3 regions of the Arthrobacter sp. 4R501 genome follow, and region 3 is predicted to be linked to each of the others. Evidence: riboswitches for the same ligand, from Rfam matches in the RefSeq annotation. Region 3 holds a riboswitch; each other region holds the start of a gene.
The links. Region 3 has a riboswitch for thiamine pyrophosphate ahead of CXR02_RS18195 (ECF transporter S component). Riboswitches for the same ligand answer to the same signal wherever they lie in the genome.
Positions count from the first base shown of each region.

Region 1 (6,747 bases), on a different contig from region 3:
CGTCCGCGAGCGTGCCCTCGGGGCAGAGGTATCGGGGGCGCTGAACCCCAGCCAGCAGATCGTCAAGATCGTCAATGAGGAACTCGTTGAGATCCTCGGTGGCGAGACCCGCCGGATCCGCCTTGCCAAGACCGGTCCCACCATCATCATGCTGGCCGGCCTCCAGGGTGCCGGTAAGACCACCCTGGCGGGCAAGCTCGCCAAATGGCTCAAGGCGCAAGGCCACAGCCCCCTGCTGGTGGCATGTGATCTCCAGCGGCCCAATGCCGTCACCCAGCTACAGGTTGTCGGCAACCGCGCCGGCGTGCCCGTTTTCGCGCCGCACCCCGGAGCCACTTCGGAACTCGAGCACCCCGCTGGTGACCCGGTCGCCGTCGCCCGCGCCGGTGTCGAGGAAGCGCGCCAGAAGCTGCACGACGTCGTCATTGTCGACACCGCCGGGCGCCTCGGTGTTGACGCCGAGATGATGGAGCAGGCGAGCGAGATCCGCCGCGCCATCGTCCCCAATGAAGTGCTGTTCGTGATCGACGCCATGATCGGGCAGGACGCCGTGAACACGGCTGTGGCGTTTGACGAGGGTGTGAACTTCACCGGAATCGTGCTGTCAAAGCTCGACGGCGACGCCCGCGGCGGTGCCGCACTCTCGGTTGCGTCGGTCACCGGTAAGCCGGTTATGTTCGCCTCCACCGGCGAAGGCGTGGATGACTTTGAGCTGTTCCATCCGGACCGCATGGCCTCCCGCATCCTGGACATGGGTGACGTCCTCACCCTGATTGAGCAGGCCGAGAAGAACTGGGACAAGGACGAAGCCGCCCGGATGGCGAAGAAATTCGCCGACCAGGAAGACTTCACCCTGGACGACTTCCTCTCCCAGATGCAGCAGATCCGCAACATGGGCTCCATGAAGAAGATGCTCATGATGATGCCCGGAGCGCAGAACATCCGCGAGCAGCTGGAGAACTTCGACGAGCGCGAGATCGACCGGGTCGAAGCGATCGTCCGTTCCATGACGCCGCACGAACGAGTCGCCCCGAAGATCATCAACGGCTCCCGCCGGGCACGCATCGCCAGAGGTTCAGGCGTGCATGTCTCCGAGGTCAACGGCCTGCTGGAGCGCTTCGGCCAGGCCCAGAAGATGATGAAGAAGATGGCCCAGGGCGGCGGTATGCCGGGAATGCCAGGGATGCCCGGCATGGGCGGCCCCGGCGGTGCGCGGAAGGGCGGCAAGAACGCCCCGAAGAAGAAGGCCCGCTCAGGCAACCCTGCCAAGGCTGCCCAGGAGCTCAAGGACGCCGAGGCCCGTCGGGCCGGCGGGGCGAAGGCTCTTCCCACGGGGGCGGCGTTCGGCCAGCAGGGCGGCGACTTCGACCCTTCGCAGTTGAACCTGCCCAAGGGATTCGACAAGTTCCTCGGCAAGTAACCACCCCTCCCGACTGGGTAGCAGCAGGCGTCGTTGTGGGCACTCATAACAACACTGGCTGCTGCCCAATTGGGATGTCGGTGCCGTGGAATAGGGTTGGGTCATGTTCAAACAGCGGGTAGTGTTCGTGCACGGCGCCGGACCTTTCGGTGCCGCGGCGTGGCTGCGCCAGCACGGCATGGCCCTGACGTACGACGCCCTCTTCCTGCGGCGGCACGGTTTTGACCCCGTCGCTGAACCCGTGGAGTCCTCGTTCTCCGTAGATACCGCCATCATCCTGCGCTCACTTGCCGATGACGGCCGCGGGGCCGCTGGGGGCCATGTTGTTGCCCACGCCGAGGGCGCGATTGCGGCCATGATGGCTGCCGTCGAACGCCCCGAACTGGTGTATTCCCTCACGCTGGTAGAACCGGCGTGCCTGTCCCTAACCGCCGAACTGCCGGCCACGGCCGCGCACCGCGCCCTGATGCAACCGCTGTTCGACGTCCGGCACCAGCTCAGCGATGAAGACTTCCAACGTGAGTTCGTGCGGCGAATGTTCGCGGCGGACCTGCAGGAGCCCGCCACGCCGGAGGAAAAACGGTCGGCGCGCCGGCTCCGGTTGCAGGCGCCGTCCTGGGAGGCCCCGCTGCACATAGTTCCGGGCGTCCCCACCATGGTCCTTACGGGTGGGTGGGAACCGCTCTACGAGGAAATCGCCGGATATCTGCAGGAAACCGGTGCCCTGCACCGCATCGCTGCGGGAGGACACCGGCCCCAGGACTCTGCCGAAGGTGACCGTGCCATCCGGTCCTTCATCGCCGACGTCGGCAGGTCACGCTCGGTTCAGGCTTCCTGAGCCGTCAGTTCCCGGCCGGGATCCGAAGCTCGGGGAGGTAGACCTTTCCGCCGGCGGCCAGGAACTCCGCACTCTTTTCGCGCATCCCGCTGTAGGCCTCGGCAATGGCCGCCTGCGAATCGGCGGAACCGTATTCGTCCCTGATGTCCTGGCTGATCTTCATGGAGCAGAACTTCGGGCCGCACATGGAGCAGAAGTGGGCGGTTTTGGCCGGTTCGGCGGGCAGCGTCTCGTCATGGAAGGCCTCAGCCGTGACCGGGTCCAGGGACAGCGCGAACTGGTCGCGCCAGCGGAACTCGAACCTGGCCTTGGACAGGGCATCATCCCGTTCATGGGCGCCGGGGTGGCCTTTGGCAAGGTCTGCTGCGTGGGCGGCGATCTTGTAGGTGATCACTCCGGTTTTCACATCGTCCTTGTTCGGCAGGCCAAGGTGTTCCTTGGGCGTGACGTAACAAAGCATCGCCGTGCCGTACCGGGCGATTTCGGTGGCGCCGATGGCGGACGTGATGTGGTCGTAGCCGGGGGCAATATCCGTGACCAGCGGCCCCAACGTGTAGAACGGGGCGCCCTTGCAGAGTTCCTGCTGGCGTTCCACGTTCTCCCGCACCAGGTGGAACGGGACGTGCCCGGGACCTTCCACCATGACCTGCACATCGAATTCCCACGCCCGCTGGGTCAGTTCAGCCAGGGTGTCCAGCTCGGCGAACTGGGCGGCGTCGTTGGCGTCCGCCGTCGCCCCCGGGCGCAGTCCGTCGCCCAGGGAGAACGCGACGTCGTACTTGGCGAAGATCTCGCACAGCTCGTCGAAGTGGGTGTACAGGAAGTTCTCCTGGTGGTGCGCCAGGCACCACCCGGCCATGATCGCGCCGCCCCGGGAGACGATGCCGGTGACGCGGTTGGCCGTCAGCGGCACGTAACGCAGCAGCACACCGGCGTGGATGGTCATGTAGTCCACCCCCTGCTCGCACTGCTCAATGACGGTGTCCCGGTAGATCTCCCACGTCAGGGCGTTGGCCTCGCCGTTGACCTTCTCCAGCGCCTGATAAATGGGCACCGTACCGATGGGCACGGGAGAGTTGCGGATGAGCCATTCCCGGGTGGTGTGGATGTCATCGCCGGTGGACAGGTCCATCACCGTGTCAGCTCCCCACTGCGTGGCCCACTGGAGTTTGTCCACTTCCTCGGCAATGGAGCTGGTCACGGCCGAGTTGCCGATGTTGGCATTGATCTTCACCAGGAAGGCCTTGCCGATGATCATCGGTTCGGATTCCGGGTGGTTGATGTTGTTGGGGATGATGGCCCGGCCGGCCGCCACCTCGCTGCGGACCAGTTCCACGTCGCAATTCTCGCGGAGGGCGATGAACTGCATCTCGGGGGTGATGACACCCTGCCGCGCATAGTGCATCTGGGTGACGGTCTTGCCTTCGACGGCGCGGCGGGGCACCGGTTGCGCGCCCTTCCACTCCGCAGAGGCGGCGCCGCGGCGCACTGCCGACTTGCCGTCGTCGAGCAGGTTCCGTTCCCGTCCGCTGTACGGCGCGGTGTCGCCGCGGGCGGCGATCCACTCCGAGCGGAACGGGTTGAGGCCCACCACCGGATCACTGCCCGGACCGGCCGTGCGGTAGGTCCGGAAAGGCCCGTTCGCCTCCCCGTTCGGCGACGGTTCCAGCGCGATCTCGGTCACGGGTACCCGGATCCCGGTGGCCTCATCGTTGATAAACGCCAGCGAGTGGGACTTCAGTGACTGGGTTTCAGGCTGGAGCGTTTGATCCACGTCGGCTTCATTTTGGGCAGGGATCAGCTGTGTTTCTTGTGTATTCAATGAATACTCACTTCCTTCGCCGGCATTACCCGGACAGGTTCAACGGTCGCAGGCTGCGTCAGCCCGATCTCAGCCCCTGCAAGGGCTCCCGTGTGGTCAAGTCGAAGCTACCACAGCCGCTGCAGGATTTTGGAGGAACGCTTGAATTAAATTGAAGCTTCAAGTAAATTGGAAGTATAGCCGCCTTCCATCCGAAGGCCAACGGACCGGGAGTTTTCAAATGACTGCAGAAGCCACCAGCCGGGATCTCCTTCCTGCCGACCTCTCCATGGGCACCGTGATGCTCAAGGTGGGCAACATGAAGCTGATGACCGACTACTACCAGCGTGCGCTCGGCCTGGAGATCGTCGCGGAACAGGACGGCGGCGTCTATCTTGGCCGCCTTCAACGCCCGCTGGTCCATCTCGCGGCCGCCCCGTCTTTGAATCTGCCTGGCAGGGGAGAGGCCGGGCTGTTCCACACCGCACTGCTGTTTGACGACCAGGCTTCGCTTGCCGCCACGGTAGCCACCGCCGCCCAGTACGAACCCCGGTCCTTCACCGGCAGCGCCGACCACCTCGTCAGCGAGGCCTTCTACTTCAATGACCCCGAAGGCAACGGCGTCGAACTGTACTGGGACAGACCCCGCGAAAACTGGTCGTGGAACGGGAAAGATGTAGTGATGGACAGCCTGGCACTGCCGCCGAAGCGCTACCTCGAGCAGCACCTGACCCAGGAATCCGTGGCAGGCCAGCGGGCCAGCGAAGCCGGCGTGGGTCACGTCCACCTCCAGGTGGGCGACGTCCAGTCAGCGCACGATTTCTACGTCGGCACGCTGGGCTTCGAAAAGACCGCCGGCTGGCACGGGCAGGCACTGTTTGTCTCCGCGGGCCGGTATCACCACCACATGGCCATGAACGTCTGGAACAGCCGCGGAGCCGGTCCCCGCAAGGACACCCTGGGCCTCGGCGAAGTGCTCATCGAGGTCCCTTCCGGGGATGACGTCGGAGCGCTCGCGGACCGCCTGAAGGTCGCCGGTGTGGCCTCGCACCACACGGGCGCCGAGCTTCGCTTCGAGGACCCGTGGCGCAACAATATCCGTGCCACCGTCCGCTGAGTGCGGCTGCCAAATATGCGGCCTGCCTTGTACTAGGCTGATTCTGAACGGCCGGGGCGGCACTTGCTGCTGCCCTTCCAGGCCGCACCGTCGACGGAATGAGGGCTGTTCCCATGGGTTTCACTGAAGTTTTTGTTTCCACTCACGATGCCGCGCTGAAGCGGGCGGGCGTCCTGGATGCAGGCGGCTCCCCGGCGGGCCAGGCCCTGCGGATTCCCGGAATCAGCGATTTCGAAATCGAGCAGCTTGGCGACCTTGCCGGCGTTGCTGTGCACGCCGGTGGCGCGGACTACGAACTGGCCATGGTTGACGTGGCCAGCGATTCCCTCCTCGGGGTCCCGCCGGCCATGGTGCGTGCGCTCGCGGACCTGCTCAGCTACGAGACTGAAGGCGAAGGCCATGTCCTGGACGACGTCGCTGAAAAGTGGGCCGCCCAGGATGACATGCCGTTCGGCGTGGCCGAGGCCCGGACGTATGTCCAGCAGTTCGCTGAGCTTGCCAACTCCGTCGATGACGCCGCACGCACCGGAGTGTATGTCTGGTCGTCGTAGGCCGGCCGTGGCCCGCCGGGTCCGCCCGCTGCCCCATCCCGACGTGTCAAGTCGAAATCCGGACGCTGATCTGGCACAATAAACAAGTACTCGATCTGCGTGGCCCCTCTCTCCGCGTCCGGATCCTGTCCTTCGAACCCTCAAGTATGGCCCGCCCCACGGGTGCAGAACGTCGGTTCACCCCTTTTCTGAAACAGGAGTGACCACAAAAGTGGCCGTAAAGATTCGCCTTAAGCGCTTTGGCAAGATGCGCGCACCGTACTACCGCATCGTCGTCATGGACGCACGCTCCAAGCGTGACGGCCGTGCCATCGAAGAGATCGGCAAGTACCACCCCACCGAAGAGCCCTCATACATCGAGGTGGACACGGACCGTGCCCAGTACTGGCTCGGCGTCGGCGCACAGCCGTCCGAGCAGGTTGCCGCGATCCTGAAGATCACCGGTGACTGGCAGAAGTTCAAGGGCCTGCCGGGCCAGGAAGGCACCCTGAAGACCAAAGCTCCGAAGGCGGCCTTTGTTGCCCCGGAAAAGGGTTCCGTGATCATCCCGGAAGCCATCACCAAGAAGTCAAAGCAGTCTGACGCAGCCGAGGCCCCGGCCGAAGCAGAGACCACCGAGGCTGAGTAGATTGCTGGCAGAAGCGCTCGAACACCTCGTCCGGGGAATCGTTGATTCGCCGGAAGATGTCAAGGTCAGCTCGAAGAACAACCGCCGCGGGGACACCCTCGAGGTTCGTGTTCATCAGGATGACCTGGGACGGGTGATCGGCCGCCAGGGCCGCACCGCACGGGCATTGCGCACCGTTGTGGCGGCACTGGCAGACGGCGAGCCGGTCAGGGTCGACGTCGTCGATACCGACCGCCGCCGCTAAGCGCTCAGCAACATCAGTTTTTGCTCCGGCCCTTCCACCAGCAACGGTGGAGGGGCCGGAGTGCTTTCACCACAAGACCGTGGAGAATCCACAAACCGAAACAGAGGAACAGATGCAGCTTCAGGTGGCACGAATCGGCAAACCGCAT
Region 1 is NZ_PJIW01000005.1:242,640-249,386, forward strand. It holds gene ffh (signal recognition particle protein) at 1-1,420, shown strand, start outside; gene CXR02_RS06680 (alpha/beta fold hydrolase) at 1,524-2,258, shown strand; gene thiC (phosphomethylpyrimidine synthase ThiC) at 2,263-4,032, opposite strand; TPP riboswitch at 4,075-4,182, opposite strand; gene CXR02_RS06690 (VOC family protein) at 4,301-5,176, shown strand; gene CXR02_RS06695 (hypothetical protein) at 5,290-5,727, shown strand; gene rpsP (30S ribosomal protein S16) at 5,939-6,355, shown strand; gene CXR02_RS06705 (RNA-binding protein) at 6,357-6,599, shown strand; gene rimM (ribosome maturation factor RimM) at 6,712-6,747, shown strand, end outside.
Region 1: it holds a riboswitch for thiamine pyrophosphate, as region 3 does, so the genes downstream of both, thiC (phosphomethylpyrimidine synthase ThiC) here and CXR02_RS18195 (ECF transporter S component) in region 3, are expected to answer to the same signal.

Region 2 (6,747 bases), on a different contig from region 3:
GCCGATGGGCGCTCCGAGCGGCATGACCGCGGTGGCACCCAGGTTTTCCAGCCGCAGCGCCAGGACCGGGTCATCGTTGGTGTAGGCGAACACTTTGAAGCCCCGGTTCACAAGCTGTTCCGTAGCGTCCACCAGCTCCACGGCGTCCGGCAGCAGGGTTTGTTCGTCGGCGATGACTTCCAGCTTGAGCCAGTCGGTTTCCAGCGCTTCGCGGGCCAGCTCCGCCGTCATGACCGCATCCCGGGCCGTGAAGCAGCCAGCGGTGTTGGGCAGGATCCGGATCCCGTGGTCCACCAGGAGCTGGAAAAGGGACCCCGATTCAGCCGGCGAATAGCGGCGCATGGCCACCGTGGTCAGCTCGGTTCCAGAGGCCAGCAGGGCGGCGCCGAGCCCGTCGAGGCTGGGGGCACCACCGGTGCCCATGATGAGGCGGGAGCCGAGCTCGACGCCGTCGATGACCAGCCTGTCGGCGGCCTCTGGCAGGTTCTGTGTGCTGATGTTGCTGGTTACTGTCATGGTGTCAGCCTCCCTGGACTGCTGTGACCAGTTCGACGTCGTCACCTTCGGCGAGCGCCGTGACGAACCACTGGCTGCGGGGTACTACTTCGGAGTTATGGGCGACGGCGACGCCGAGTTTCTGCCCGTCCGTTGACTGGCCGTTGGCCGCGAGGGGACGGCCAGTGATCTGGCTGATGAGGGTGGTGATGGAGGCGTCGTCCGCCACGGAATGGCGCGAGCCGTTGAGGGTGATGTTCATGCTGATTCCTTCTGTGGGTCGAGGGCCTTCGTGCTGCTGATGTCCTTGCGTGGGGCCTGTAGGCCGGCTACGTGGTGCTTTCCTGAAAAGCGGGCCGGGCTGAGGGCCCCCCATCGCGGGTCCGTCCGGCCATCCAGCAGGTCCCGGCAGATGGCCGCCGCCGCCGGTGCAAGCAGCACTCCGTGGCGGAAGAACCCGGTGGCAACAATCAGCCCGGCAACTTTCCCCGTGTTCCCCGTCCCTTGTGCGGAAACCGGTACGCGGCCGAGGAGGGGTGCGTTGTCCGGGGTCGCCGGTCTTGCCCGTGCCGTGCATTCCAGGAGTTCAAGCTCCGAGACGGCCGGCACCAGGACCTGGGCGTCACGCAGCAGCTGGTAGACACCGCCGGCCGAGACAGCACCGTCGCCTGTCCCGGCGAGCGCGTCTTCCCGCTGTGTTGCCCCGATCACCACGGTGCCGTCCTGCCGGGGAACGATGTAGACCGGCACGCCGTGGACCATTCCGCGGACAGTGGAGGTGAGGAGCGGGCGCAGGTGCTGCGGAACAGCCAGCCGCAGGATGTCACCGTAGACGGGGCGCAGCGGCAGGTTGAGTCCACCCGGCAGGCCATCCAGCGACGCCGCCTGCAATCCGTTGGCCACGATGGTCTCCTTGGCCTGGACAGTCCCGCCGTGGGCGAGCTTCACGCCGATGACGCGGCCGTCCTCCCAGAGCAGGGCAGCGGCGCGCTGGTCAACGGCGAATCCCGCGCGGGCACCTGCCACGGCGGTTCCTGCTCCCGGTTCGTGGAGAGCCAGGACTTCCTGGAGGCACGCCACGAGTTTCCGTGGATCCACCTGGTGGTCGGCGGGGATGTCCAAGGCGCAGGATATGGCCGGGCTGAGCAGGGATTCCCTGGTCCTGGCCTCACGGACAGTCAGGGGTTCCACCACCAGGCCGCTGGCCTGCTGCACGGCCCGCAGGTCCATCAGTGCCCGGCGGTCCGCAGCGTCCGCGCCGATGGCGAGGGTCGGCGTCGTCAGATATCCGGCATCGCCAGCCCCTGCCAGGGCGAGGTCCGCCGCAAAGGCAGGCCACAGGCCGGAGGATGCCAGCATCAGCTCAAGGAGGTCTTCCTCCTGGTAGTGCAGTTCGCTCACAGGGGCCAGCATGCCGGCGGCTGCCCAGCTGGCGCCGTTGCCGGGAGCGTCATCGATCAGCACGACGGAACGGCCGGATCGCCGGACTTCCCAGGCTATGGCGTGGCCGATAACTCCGCCGCCGATGACGGCCACGTCGGCGTGCAGGGCGGTGGCCGGGCTGGCTGGTGCGGGCTCAGCTGGGCTGCTTATCGCGGGGGGCATATGTTCCTTCCCTACGCCGGTACTAGCCGGATCAGGTCAAGCGGTCGGCTCTGACGCCCTCTCAGCCCGGCCGCTTTGTGACGGCTGCAACGGGCTCCCGCAGTACCCGCCCAGTTTAGGGGACTTAGGCTGGTTTCCATGAACGCGCAATCCTTCGCCGCTGCAGGCACACCCTCCGCCCCCTCCGCCGCTCCCGAATCCGTGACCGGAACAGACCCCGCCGGCGGCACAAACACCGGCCTCCCGCACAGCGCCAGGCTGTACCTGTGCACCGACGCGCGCCGGGACCGCGGGGACTTTGGCGAGTTTGTGGACGCGGCGTTTGCCGGCGGCGTGGACATCATCCAGCTCCGGGACAAGGCCATCGAGGCAGCCGAGGAGCTGGAGCTGCTGGCCGTGCTTCAGGCCGCGGCCGAACGCCACGGAAAGCTGTGGGCAGTCAATGACCGTGCCGATATCGCGCTGCTCTCCGGCGCCCCCGTCTTCCACATCGGGCAGAAGGATCTGCCGGTCGCTTCCGCACGCACGCTGCTCGGGGCACCAGCCGTGATCGGCCTTTCCACGCACACCGCCGAGCAGATCGAAGGGGCCATCCGGCTGTCCGGTGGGCTGACTGACCAAGGCGGCCTGGACTACTTCTGCGTAGGACCGGTCTGGGCCACTCCGACGAAACCGGGCCGGGCCGCCGTCGGCCTTGACCTGGTGCGGTACGCGGCCGAAGCCGTCCGCGCTGCCGGTGGCACCCAGGCCACGCTGCCCTGGTTTGCCATCGGAGGCATCGATCTCGGCAACGTGGAGCAGGTGGTGGAGGCCGGCGCCGGCAGGATTGTTGTGGTGCGTGCCATCACCGAAGCCTCCGACCCCGCAGCGGCGGCCGTGGCACTCCTGGCGGCCCTGGACGCCGGCGCATCCTGACAATCCCCCGCGTGGCGGGCGGCGGGCGTGCACGATCCGTGGAAATCGAGCTAACCTGATTTTCGTGTCACATCATAGGTTGGCCCCCAATGTCCACGAGCAAACGAACGACCTCGCGGCGGCGCTGAGCGCCCTGCGGACCGAGCTGGAACTGCCGGGGCCCTACCCGGCGGAGGCGGTCCGGGACGCGGAAGCGGCAGTGGCCGCGCACGAGTTGCCGGGTGCTGACCTGACGGAAGTGGCCTTCCTCACTATCGATCCGGCGTCGTCCACTGACCTGGACCAGGCGCTGTTCATCGAACGTGCGGCCACTGGCTACCGGGTGCTTTACGCCATCGCTGACGTGCCGTCCTTTGTCCGCCCCGGCGGCGGACTGGACGCAGAGACCCGGCGCCGCGGCCAGACGTTCTACGCCCCTGACGGCCGTATCCCGCTGCACCCGGAAGTCATCAGCGAAGGGGCAGGCAGCCTTCTGGCCGGCCAGCTGTGTTCCGCCTACGTCTGGGAGTTCGGGCTGGACGACGCCGCGCAGGTCTCCACTGTGAGCGTCCAGAGGGCCACCATCCGCAGCCGGGCCAAGCTGAGCTACAAGGGAGTCCAGGCCGAACTCGACGCCGGGACGGCCGGCCCTGTCCTGCAGCTCCTGAAGGAAGTGGGCCTCAAGCGCGTTGAACTGGAGCGGCAGCGCGGCGGCGCCAGCCTGAACATGCCCGAGCAGGAAATCGTGCAGCTGCCCGACGGCGGCTACCGGATTGCCGCGGCGCCGCAGCTTCCGGTGGAGGACTGGAACGCCCAGATCTCCCTGATGACGGGGATGGCGGCGGCAGACCTGATGCTGGCGGGAGAAGTGGGCATCCTTCGCACCATGCCCGCCCCGGACGTGCGCTCCCTGCGTCACTTCCGCATCCAGACTGAGGCATTGGGCAAGCCGTGGGACGGCAAGATCAGCTACGGCGAATACCTCCGCAGCCTTGACCCGACCGAGCCCCGGCAACTGGCCATCCTGCACTCCGCCGGCATGCTGTTCCGCGGCGCCAGCTACACGGCGTTCGACGGCACAGTCCCGAAAGAGGCCATCCAGTCCGCCATCGGCGCTGCCTATGCCCACACCACGGCACCGCTCCGGCGTCTGATCGACCGTTTTGTCCTGGTGATCTGCGAAGCCCTGAGCAACGGCAAGCCGGTACCGGACTGGGCGCGGGAAGCCCTGCCGTCCCTGCCGGAGATCATGGCCGAATCCGACCAGCTGGCATCGCGGATGGAACGCATGGCGCTGGACACCGTGGAGGCCGCGCTCCTGGTCAACCATGTGGGCCAGGAATTCGATGCGATCGTGATTTCCGGCTCCAAGCCGCAGAAGGACAACGGCAACGGGAAAAACGGCAACGGCACCAGGAACGGAGCCGCAAAAAATGGAAACGGCCCCTCGGGGATCATCCAGATCGCCGAACCCGCCGTGACGGCCCGGTGCGGCGGTGACCTGGAATCCGGCACCAAGGTGCGGGTCCGCCTGATCTCTTCCGACATCGCTGCCCGCGAGGTCCACTTCGAGCTGCTGGCCTAAAGGTCTTGCGCGCCACCTGATCGGCCCAAAGCCGGGATTCAGGGTCCGTACGGCTAGACTGAAGAAGTAGATATGGATGCCCGGTCGTTGATTTCCTTGATTTGAATTCAACAAGCCCGCCCCTACGCGATCTTGAGATGCACCCGTTGGTCACCAGTGCCAGCATTTTGATAGCCCGCGATCGGCTTCCACTGGATTTGCTTGCGCGCTTCGAGCGTGCTCCGGAACGGCCACGTTGGCCGGCCCGTTGAGCAGGCAGCGCCAATGCCCAAATGAATAAGGAAACTCCCCTGTGAGTGAATTGCATACCCACCAGATCCTGACTGACGACTCCGGCATCGAGACGATCGAACCCGAAGAAACCATCATCTCGGACGAGAAGCCGCACGAGATCGAGGAGAAATCCTTCGCCGACTACAACGTCCGCGCCGACATCGTGGAGTCCCTCGCCGACGCCGGGATCACCCACCCCTTCCCCATCCAGGCCATGACCCTGCCGGTGGCGCTTTCGGGCCACGACATCATCGGGCAGGCCAAGACCGGCACCGGCAAGACCCTCGGCTTCGGCATTCCCGCGCTGCAGCGCGTGGTGGGTCCGGACGACGCCGGCTACGACAAGCTCGCCGTTCCGGGTGCACCGCAGGCCCTGGTCATCGTGCCCACCCGCGAGCTGGCCGTCCAGGTGGCCAATGATCTCCAGAACGCTTCCCGCAAGCGGAACGCCCGCATCACTACCATCTACGGCGGCCGCGCCTACGAGCCCCAGGTGGAGGCCCTGCAGAACGGCGTCGAGGTAGTTGTCGGTACTCCCGGCCGCCTCATCGACCTCTACAAGCAGAAGCACCTGGTCCTGAAGAACGTCAAGATGGTCATCCTCGACGAGGCCGACGAAATGCTGGACCTCGGCTTCCTGCCGGACGTGGAAACCCTCATCGCCGGTACCCCTGCAGTCCGCCAGACCCTGCTGTTCTCTGCCACCATGCCCGGCCCGGTCATCGCCATGGCCCGCCGCTACATGACGCAGCCCACCCACATCCGGGCCGCTGATCCGGACGACGAGGGCCTCACCAAGCGCGACATCCGCCAGCTCATCTACCGTGCCCACAGCATGGACAAGATCGAGGTCGTTGCCCGCATCCTGCAGGCACGCGGCCGCGGCCGGACCATCATCTTCACCAAAACCAAGCGCACCGCCGCGAAGGTTGCCGAGGAGCTCGTGGACCGCGGCTTCGCCGCCGCCGCCATCCACGGCGACCTGGGCCAGGGCGCCCGTGAGCAGGCGCTCCGCGCCTTCCGCAACAACAAGGTGGACGTCCTGGTGGCCACCGACGTCGCCGCCCGCGGCATCGACGTCGACGACGTCACGCACGTCATCAACTACCAGTGCGTTGAAGACGAAAAGATCTACCTGCACCGGGTGGGCCGCACCGGCCGCGCGGGCAACAAGGGCACAGCAGTGACCTTCGTCGACTGGGACGACATGCCGCGCTGGGGCCTGATCAACAAGGCCCTGGGACTCAGCGTTCCGGAGCCCGTGGAAACGTACTCCTCCTCGCCGCACCTGTACGAAGAGTTGGACATCCCGGAAGGCACCAAGGGCCGCCTCCCCCGCAACAAGCGTGTGCTGGCCGGCGTCGACGCCGAGGTCCTCGAGGACCTGGGCGAGACCGGCAAAAAGAACACCCGTCCCAGCGGTGGCCGTGACAGCGGGCGTGACAGCAACCGCGACGCCGGCCGCTCCGGTGCTCGCGACAGCAGCAGCCGCCGCACCAGCGAGCCCGGCGGACGCTCCGGCGACCGCCGTCGTCGTACCTCTGATGCGGCGACCGCCGGCACCAGCCCCGCCCCCGAACCGGTTGCTGCGGCTCCGGCCGAAGGGGAAGTGGACCCCCGTGCCCGCCGCAGCCGGACCCGCACCCGCCGCCGCAACGGCGAAGTGGTGGCCGGTGCCGACAACGGCCCCCAGCAGCGCAGCACCGAGGCATAACAGCCTCGATGACTGACACCGTCTGGGCGCCGGACGGCAGCAACCTGGTGGTTCACGCGGACAACGCGGAGTTCCTCCCCTCGCTGCCGGACGGCGCCTTCACCTTGATATACGTTGACCCGCCGTTCAACACCGGCAGGGTCCAGAAGCGCCAGGAAACCCGGATGGTGCTGAACACCGA
Region 2 is NZ_PJIW01000010.1:75,696-82,442, reverse strand. It holds gene CXR02_RS11725 (thiazole synthase) at 1-516, opposite strand, end outside; gene thiS (sulfur carrier protein ThiS) at 521-757, opposite strand; gene thiO (glycine oxidase ThiO) at 754-2,100, opposite strand; TPP riboswitch at 2,091-2,211, opposite strand; gene thiE (thiamine phosphate synthase) at 2,239-3,015, shown strand; gene CXR02_RS11705 (RNB domain-containing ribonuclease) at 3,080-4,579, shown strand; gene CXR02_RS11700 (DEAD/DEAH box helicase) at 4,872-6,566, shown strand; gene CXR02_RS11695 (site-specific DNA-methyltransferase) at 6,575-6,747, shown strand, end outside.
Region 2: it holds a riboswitch for thiamine pyrophosphate, as region 3 does, so the genes downstream of both, thiO (glycine oxidase ThiO) here and CXR02_RS18195 (ECF transporter S component) in region 3, are expected to answer to the same signal.

Region 3 (6,747 bases):
CCACCGGCGCCAGAAGCCCGGCGAGTGTCAGCGCAAACGTTGACTTGCCGGCGCCGTTGGGCCCCGTGACGGTGAGTGCCTGGCCGGAACGGACCTGGGCCGTGATGCCCAGCTGCACCGGTACCGGCGGGATGGTCCGGAAGCCGCGGCGCCGCGGACGCTCGCGGGAGACGGCCAGGTCCTCGGTAGCCAGCAGCAGGTCACCTGAGCCTGTGGACACGCGGCGGCGGGTTGCCGGAACGTAGCCCGGCACCCAGACGCCTGCGCCGATCAGCATGTCCCGTGCCTCCGCGAGCACCTGGTCCGGCGGCCCGTCCAGCAGGACTGCGGACGTAGCGGGGGAAGCAGCGGAACCCGCTGCCGAGCCCGGCTGCAGCACCACAATCCGGTCCACCAGGTCCTTCCAGACGGACACGCGGTGTTCCACCACAACGAGGGTGGCACCGGTTTTGTCCAGGCAGCGGCCCACGGCGTCGCGGACTTCCAGCACGCCAGCGGGATCCAGGTTCGCGGTGGGCTCATCCAGCAGGATCAGCCCGGGCCGCATCGCGAGGATCCCGGCCAGCGCCAGGCGCTGCTTCTGCCCGCCGGACAGGGCCGACGTCGGGTGGTCCAGCGGGAGCCGGCCCGCACCAGCGCCGCCGTCGGCGTTCAAACCGGAGCCGGCATCAGCGCCGTCGCTGGCGTTCAAACCGCCGCCCCCGGCACTCCGCAGCCCGACGTCGTCGAGCGCTTCATGGACGCGCCGCCAGATCTCGTCCCGTGGAACGGCGAGGTTCTCGGCGCCGAAGGCGACGTCGTCACCTAGGCGCGACAGAACAACCTGCGTTTCCGGATCCTGCTGCATCAGGCCCGAGCGGCCGCGTTGCCCGCGGGGCACCACACCGTCGATCAGCAGCGAACCGGTTTCGTCGGCGTCGTCCTCTTCATCCCCCAGTACCCCTGCGAGCGCGTGCAGCAGCGTTGACTTGCCCGCGCCCGACGGGCCCAGCAGCAGCACCCGCTCGCCGGGAGCGATGTCGAGGTCGAGCCCTCGGACGGCGGGGGCGGAACGTCCGGCATGCCGCCAGCCCCAGCCACGGGCGGACACCGCGGCGGGGCGTACTCCGTAAGCGCCGGCGTCGGAAGCGGTCATCAGTTGAAGACGGGCTCCGACGCTGCCTTCCGGGACGCGAACGAGCTCAGCACGCCGGTCCTGGCCAGGCCGCGGGTGGCGATCCAGGACAGCGCGCCCGCAATCACCGCGCCGGAGATTGTGCAGAACACGATGTACGCGAGCTTGTCACCGGGCTCGTAGGCGATGTTCCAGCCCCACGGCAGGAACGAGTCATTGAGGCCGCAGAACAGGCCCGCGCCGGCACCGGCCAGCAGCGCGGCGATGAGGTTGTACTTCTGGTGCAGGAAGGACTTGAACCGGAAGTTGCCGTATACCAGCAGGAAGAACACCAGCTCGGCGCCCAGGCCCTGCAGGAGTCCGGAGATCAGCACCGTGGCGCCGTACTGCGAGCCCATGATGAGTTCGCCGGTGGCGGCCACCGCTTCGCAGAAGAGCGCCGCGCCGGGTTTGCGGATGATGAGCATGCCCAGCACTGCCGGGATCATCCAGCCGCCGGCGATCAGGCCGGTCAGCGGGGGGTAAACGGCGTTCATGGGGGCGGAGACGATGCCGGCGCCCTGGGACCAGGCCCAGAAGATCACGCCGCCGGTGATGGCGATGAGTGCCGCCACCACGATGTCCACAACGCGCCAGGTATTGCCGGTCTTTTTGATTGCTGCAGTTGTCATTTTGGTCCTCCTGAGGAACAGGAGGGGAAAGTGCCCCGGCGTGCGGCGCTGCCGCCGTTTCCGGACACTTCGAGAACTCGACTCCCTTGCGCCGGTACTAACCGGATCAGGTTCGAGGGTCTGCGGCTGTCCGCACTCTCAGCGCCCACCTGCGGTTCCCTGGCAATGCCAGTGATGTCCGACGGCGGCGCTCCCCTGTCGTAATAAATCTGCCCTGATGGGCGTGCTCCAGTTTACACCGCGGGCGGGGTAGATTGTGGGCCATGACTGCCAACAACCCGACTGTGACTGCGTTCAATCCCGATTCGACGGTGCCCCAGCCGGCGGGGCTGCTTGAGGCCCTGATTGCCCGGGTCGGAGCCGAGATCAACGAGCTGCAGTTTCCGCATTTCAGCAAGGACGACTCCCTCAACCTCGGGCTGCTCCTGGTGGAGCTGGGCAAGAGCCGGAAGCTGCCTATCGCGATCGACATCACCAAGGGCGAGCAGGTCCTTTTCCATGTTGCCCTGGACGGCGCCACCCCCGACAACGAGCACTGGATCCGGGCCAAGCAGCGCACCGCCGCCAGGTATGAGATCCCGTCGCTGCTGGTGGGCCTGCGCGGCAGGCTGCACGGCGGCCGGATCGAGGACCACGGCTGGTTCGACGAGTCCACCTACGCCCCGCACGGCGGCTGCTTCCCCGTCTACGTCGCCGGTGTGGGTGCAGTGGCCACGGTGACGGTCTCGGGCCTGCCCCAGCAGCAGGACCACGATCTGGTGGTGGAAGCCCTGCGGGAGATTCTGGAGTCCATGCAGCCGGGTTAGGCTAAAGGAAGTCCCGGATCCGCTCACAAGGAGTTCAACGAATGAACCTGTTCATCAAGCTGCTCGGCACTGCAATCAGCATCGGCGCCGGGTTCGTCGGCACCAAGGTGGTCAATACCGTGTGGGAAAAGTCCACCGGCCGGAAGCCTCCCACCGGCAAGGACGAAGACACTCCCACCACCCTGCGCTCGGCCCTGACGTTCGCGCTCATTTCGGCCTCGGTCAGCACCATCATCCAGGTGCTCGCCAACCGCGGCACCCAGCGGGCCATCACCCGCTTCGCCAAGTCCCAGGACATCGTCTGACCGCATCACCATCCCCTGAGTTTTTGTCCAGATAATCGGTTCAACCCGGCCGAGATACCCGATTATCTGGACAAAAACTCACACGGGACGCTGGGGCTGCGCGTGACGCTTCAGTCCCGCCGGCCGCCGTCGGACGCTTCATCCCTGGACGACTCATCCCGGGCCGATCGGGCCGCCTTCTGAACCACGGCTTCGAGTTCATCGGAGCTGAGCAGCTCACGGTGCAGGTGTTTGGTCCGGTAACCGGCGCGGCCCACCATATGGGCGGAAACCGGCACCGTCAGCAGCTGGAAAATCCAGGCCACCAGCAGCACCGGCCACACCCACCAGGTGCGCAGCTGCAGGCCGATGGCCGCCAGGAGCAGGAACAGCCCCAGCACCTGGGGCTTGGTGGCCGCGTGCATGCGGCTCAGCAGGTCCGGGAAGCGGAGCAGGCCCACGGCGGCGGCGAGCGACATGAGGGCACCCGCCACCAGGAACACCGCCGACACAGTATCGATGACGTTGTCAACCACGCTGGCGTCAGGATTCATTGGCTTGCTCCCGCCGGTCGGCCACGTAGCGCGCCACGGTTACCGACCCGATAAAGCCGACCACGGACAGCGCCACTAGCAGCATCAGGTTGTTCAGGTGCCGGTTGACGGCCATGTCGATGCACAGGGCCGCACCGAGGATCGCGAGCAGGACGTCGGAGGCCAGCACCCTGTCCAGCAGCGACGGGCCGCGGGAGATCCTGATGATGGCTCCCGCCGCTGCCAGCGAAAGAATGACTGCCGTGACAGCCAGGACAGTCTGCATCATGCTGCGGCCTCCTGCCGGATTGCTTCGAGTTCTTCGCGGGTGCCCATGATCCTGATCAGGCCCGCTTCGATGGAGCGGACTTCCTGGCGCAGGTTCTCGACTTCTTCCGGGCTGCTGACATTGAGCGCATGGAGGTACAGGGTGGACGTTGACCGGTCCACTTCCACCACCAGCGAGCCCGGGATCAGCGAAATCACGTGCCCGGTGGCGGTGACCATCAGGTCCTGGTGGCTCCTCAACGGCACCGCGACGACGGCGTTGATGACCCGCGGGCCGCGGACAGCCGCCAAGTACATCACCTCAACGCTGGCTGCCGCCACCCTGCCCAGGAAACGCAGGGCAAATGGCACTGCATAAAGAATGTTGAACCTGCCGCTGAGTTCCACCGGCGGCAGGTAGAAGATCCGGGCCACGAGCACGGCCAGCAACGCGCCGAAGAGCAGGTTGCCGGGGCTGAAGTCCTGCCACAGGGCGCCCCAGACAATCACCAGCCATACCAGCAGGGGCAGTTCCTGGCGGAGGGAAATCCGGCGGCGGCTCATTTGCCCCCACCGTTCTTCAGGGCCAGCGGGGGAACGTCCGTGTCCTCGCCCAGCACGGCCTGGATGTAGGCGGACCTGTCCAGCATTTCGTGGGCGGCCTGGTCCGAGACAGTGAACAACGGGCCCGCAAAAACAGTGAGTGACACGCCCAGGACCACCAGGCCCAGGGTTGAGCCCACCATGGTGCGGGGCAGCAGCGTGACGTTTTTGCGGCCGGCCCGGCTGCCCGTATCCGAATCCTCCGGCTCGGCCAGCAGGACGGGGTCCGGGTGCTCGGCGTCCGAGGGCTTGCGCCAGAAGGCGCGGTTCCAGACCCGCGCGACGGCCAGCAATGTCAGGAGGCTGGTGACCACACCGCCGACCACCAGGGCGTAGGCCAGGGGTGTGCCCAGTTCGATGCCCGCCTGGATGAGCCCCACTTTCCCCAGGAAACCGGAGAACGGCGGGATCCCGGCAAGGTTCATGGCGGGGATAAAGAAGAGCAGGGCCAGGATGGGTGACAGCTTGGCGAGGCCTGCCAGCCGGTCCACGGAGGAGCTGCCGCCACGGCGCTCGATCAGGCCCGTAACCAGGAAGAGGCTGGTCTGGATGGTGATGTGGTGGGCCACGTAGAACACGGCGGCGCCCAGCCCGGCCACCGAGGACATCGCCAGGCCGAACACCATGTAGCCGATGTGGCTGACCAGGGTGAAGGACAACAGACGTTTGATGTCGCTCTGGGCCAAGGCACCCAGGATTCCCACCACCATGGTCAGCAGCGCCGCCACCATCAGCGGGGTGTTCAGGCTGTCCCCGGGGAAGAGCAGGGTCTCCGTGCGCACCATCGCGTAGACGCCCACTTTGGTCAGCAGGCCGGCGAACACGGCGGTGACCGGCGCCGGCGCCGTGGGGTAGGAGTCAGGCAGCCAGAACGAGAGCGGGAACACGGCCGCCTTGATACCGAAGGCCACCAGGAGCATCACGTGCAGCAGGGTCCGGGTTCCCTCGTCCAGGTCCGCGAGCTTGATGGCGAGGTCGGCCATGTTCACGGTTCCGGTGGCGCCGTAGACCATGGCGATGGAGATCAGGAACAGCACCGAGGACACTACGGAGACCACCACGTAGGTGACGCCGGCGCGGATGCGGGGGCCGGTCCCGCCCAGTGTCATCAGCACATAGCTTGCCGTCAGCAGGATCTCGAAGCCGACGTACAGGTTGAACAGGTCCCCGGACAGGAACGCGTTGGAGACCCCGGCCACCAGGATCAGGTAGGTGGGGTGGAAGATCGACACCGGCGCGTCCTGGTCGCCGTCGGCCATGCCCTGCCCCGTGGCGTAGACCAACACAGCGAGGCTAATGGCCGACGACACCACGAGCATGAGGGACGAGAACTGGTCCACCACCATGGTGATGCCCCACGGCGGCAGCCAGCCGCCGATGGTCACGGCGGCCGTTCCGCCGTCCCACACGGAGGCCAGCAGCAGGCACTCCAGCAGGAGGGTCAGGGACAGCACGCCGATGCTGACCGTGCGCTGGGCGCGGGAGTGCCGGATCAGCAGGAAGGCCAGGGCGGCACCGAGGACGGGAAGTATGACGGCGAGCGGGGCAAAACTTGCGATGTTCACTTCACACCTCCGTCGGGACCAGGGGTTACGTTCCGCGAGCCGGGTTGCTCTTCAGCGGCGGCATCCGCGGCAGGAATCTTCTTGGCACCGGCCGTGACGGAACCCCCGGCCCCTTCCGGGCCGTCCGCCGCCGTGGGGTGGTTCGAGACCGTGCTCCCGTCGCCGCCAAGCATGGTCAGGGGAAACTCGGAAGTCTCGGCCGGGATCGGTGCGTCGTCCTCCGCGTCGAAGCGGGGGGTCTCGGCGACGCGGAGGTCCTCGACGTCGTCCTGGATCTCGTCCTGGCGGGCCAGGACCCACGTGCGGTAGATGATGCCGAGCATAAATGCCGTCACGGCGAAGGAGATCACGATCGACGTGAGGATCAGGGCCTGCGGCAGCGGGTCCGCGTACTCATGCGCGCCGGTGTCCTTGTTGTACAGGGGCGCCAGGCCGGCATAGCCGCCGGTGGCCAGGATCAACAGGTTAGTGGCGTTCGCCAGCAGCATCAGCCCGAGCAGGACCCGGGTGAGGCTGCGTTCCAGGATCAGGTAGATGCCGCACGCATACAGGGCACCCATCACGGTCAGCAGGGTCAGGTTGACGCTCATCCTCGGCCCCTCGCAGTGGTTTCGGAGGGGACGCCCACGGGTTCCCGCACCTGGGCAGTCGCAGGGGCGTCGTCGTCTGGCGAGTCCTCGGCAGGCGCAGTTCTCTGCTCTTCGAAGTGTTCGTCGATCTCGGAGCCCAGGCTGCGGAGGACGTCCAGCACCAGGCCGATCACCACAATGTAGACGCCGATGTCGAAGATGGTGGACGTAACGAACTTGATGTCCCCGAACACCGGCAGCCAGAGTTCGATGATGGCGGTCTGGAATACCTGGCCGCCCAGCAGCAGCGGCACCACACCGGACGCCGCCGCAGT
Region 3 is NZ_PJIW01000020.1:69,935-76,681, forward strand. It holds gene CXR02_RS18190 (ABC transporter ATP-binding protein) at 1-1,135, opposite strand, end outside; gene CXR02_RS18195 (ECF transporter S component) at 1,135-1,785, opposite strand; TPP riboswitch at 1,851-1,992, opposite strand; gene CXR02_RS18200 (heme-degrading domain-containing protein) at 2,049-2,591, shown strand; gene CXR02_RS18205 (DUF4235 domain-containing protein) at 2,633-2,896, shown strand; gene mnhG (monovalent cation/H(+) antiporter subunit G) at 3,007-3,429, opposite strand; gene CXR02_RS18215 (monovalent cation/H+ antiporter complex subunit F) at 3,419-3,697, opposite strand; gene CXR02_RS18220 (Na+/H+ antiporter subunit E) at 3,694-4,239, opposite strand; gene CXR02_RS18225 (Na+/H+ antiporter subunit D) at 4,236-5,843, opposite strand; gene CXR02_RS18230 (Na(+)/H(+) antiporter subunit C) at 5,840-6,433, opposite strand; gene CXR02_RS18235 (Na+/H+ antiporter subunit A) at 6,430-6,747, opposite strand, start outside.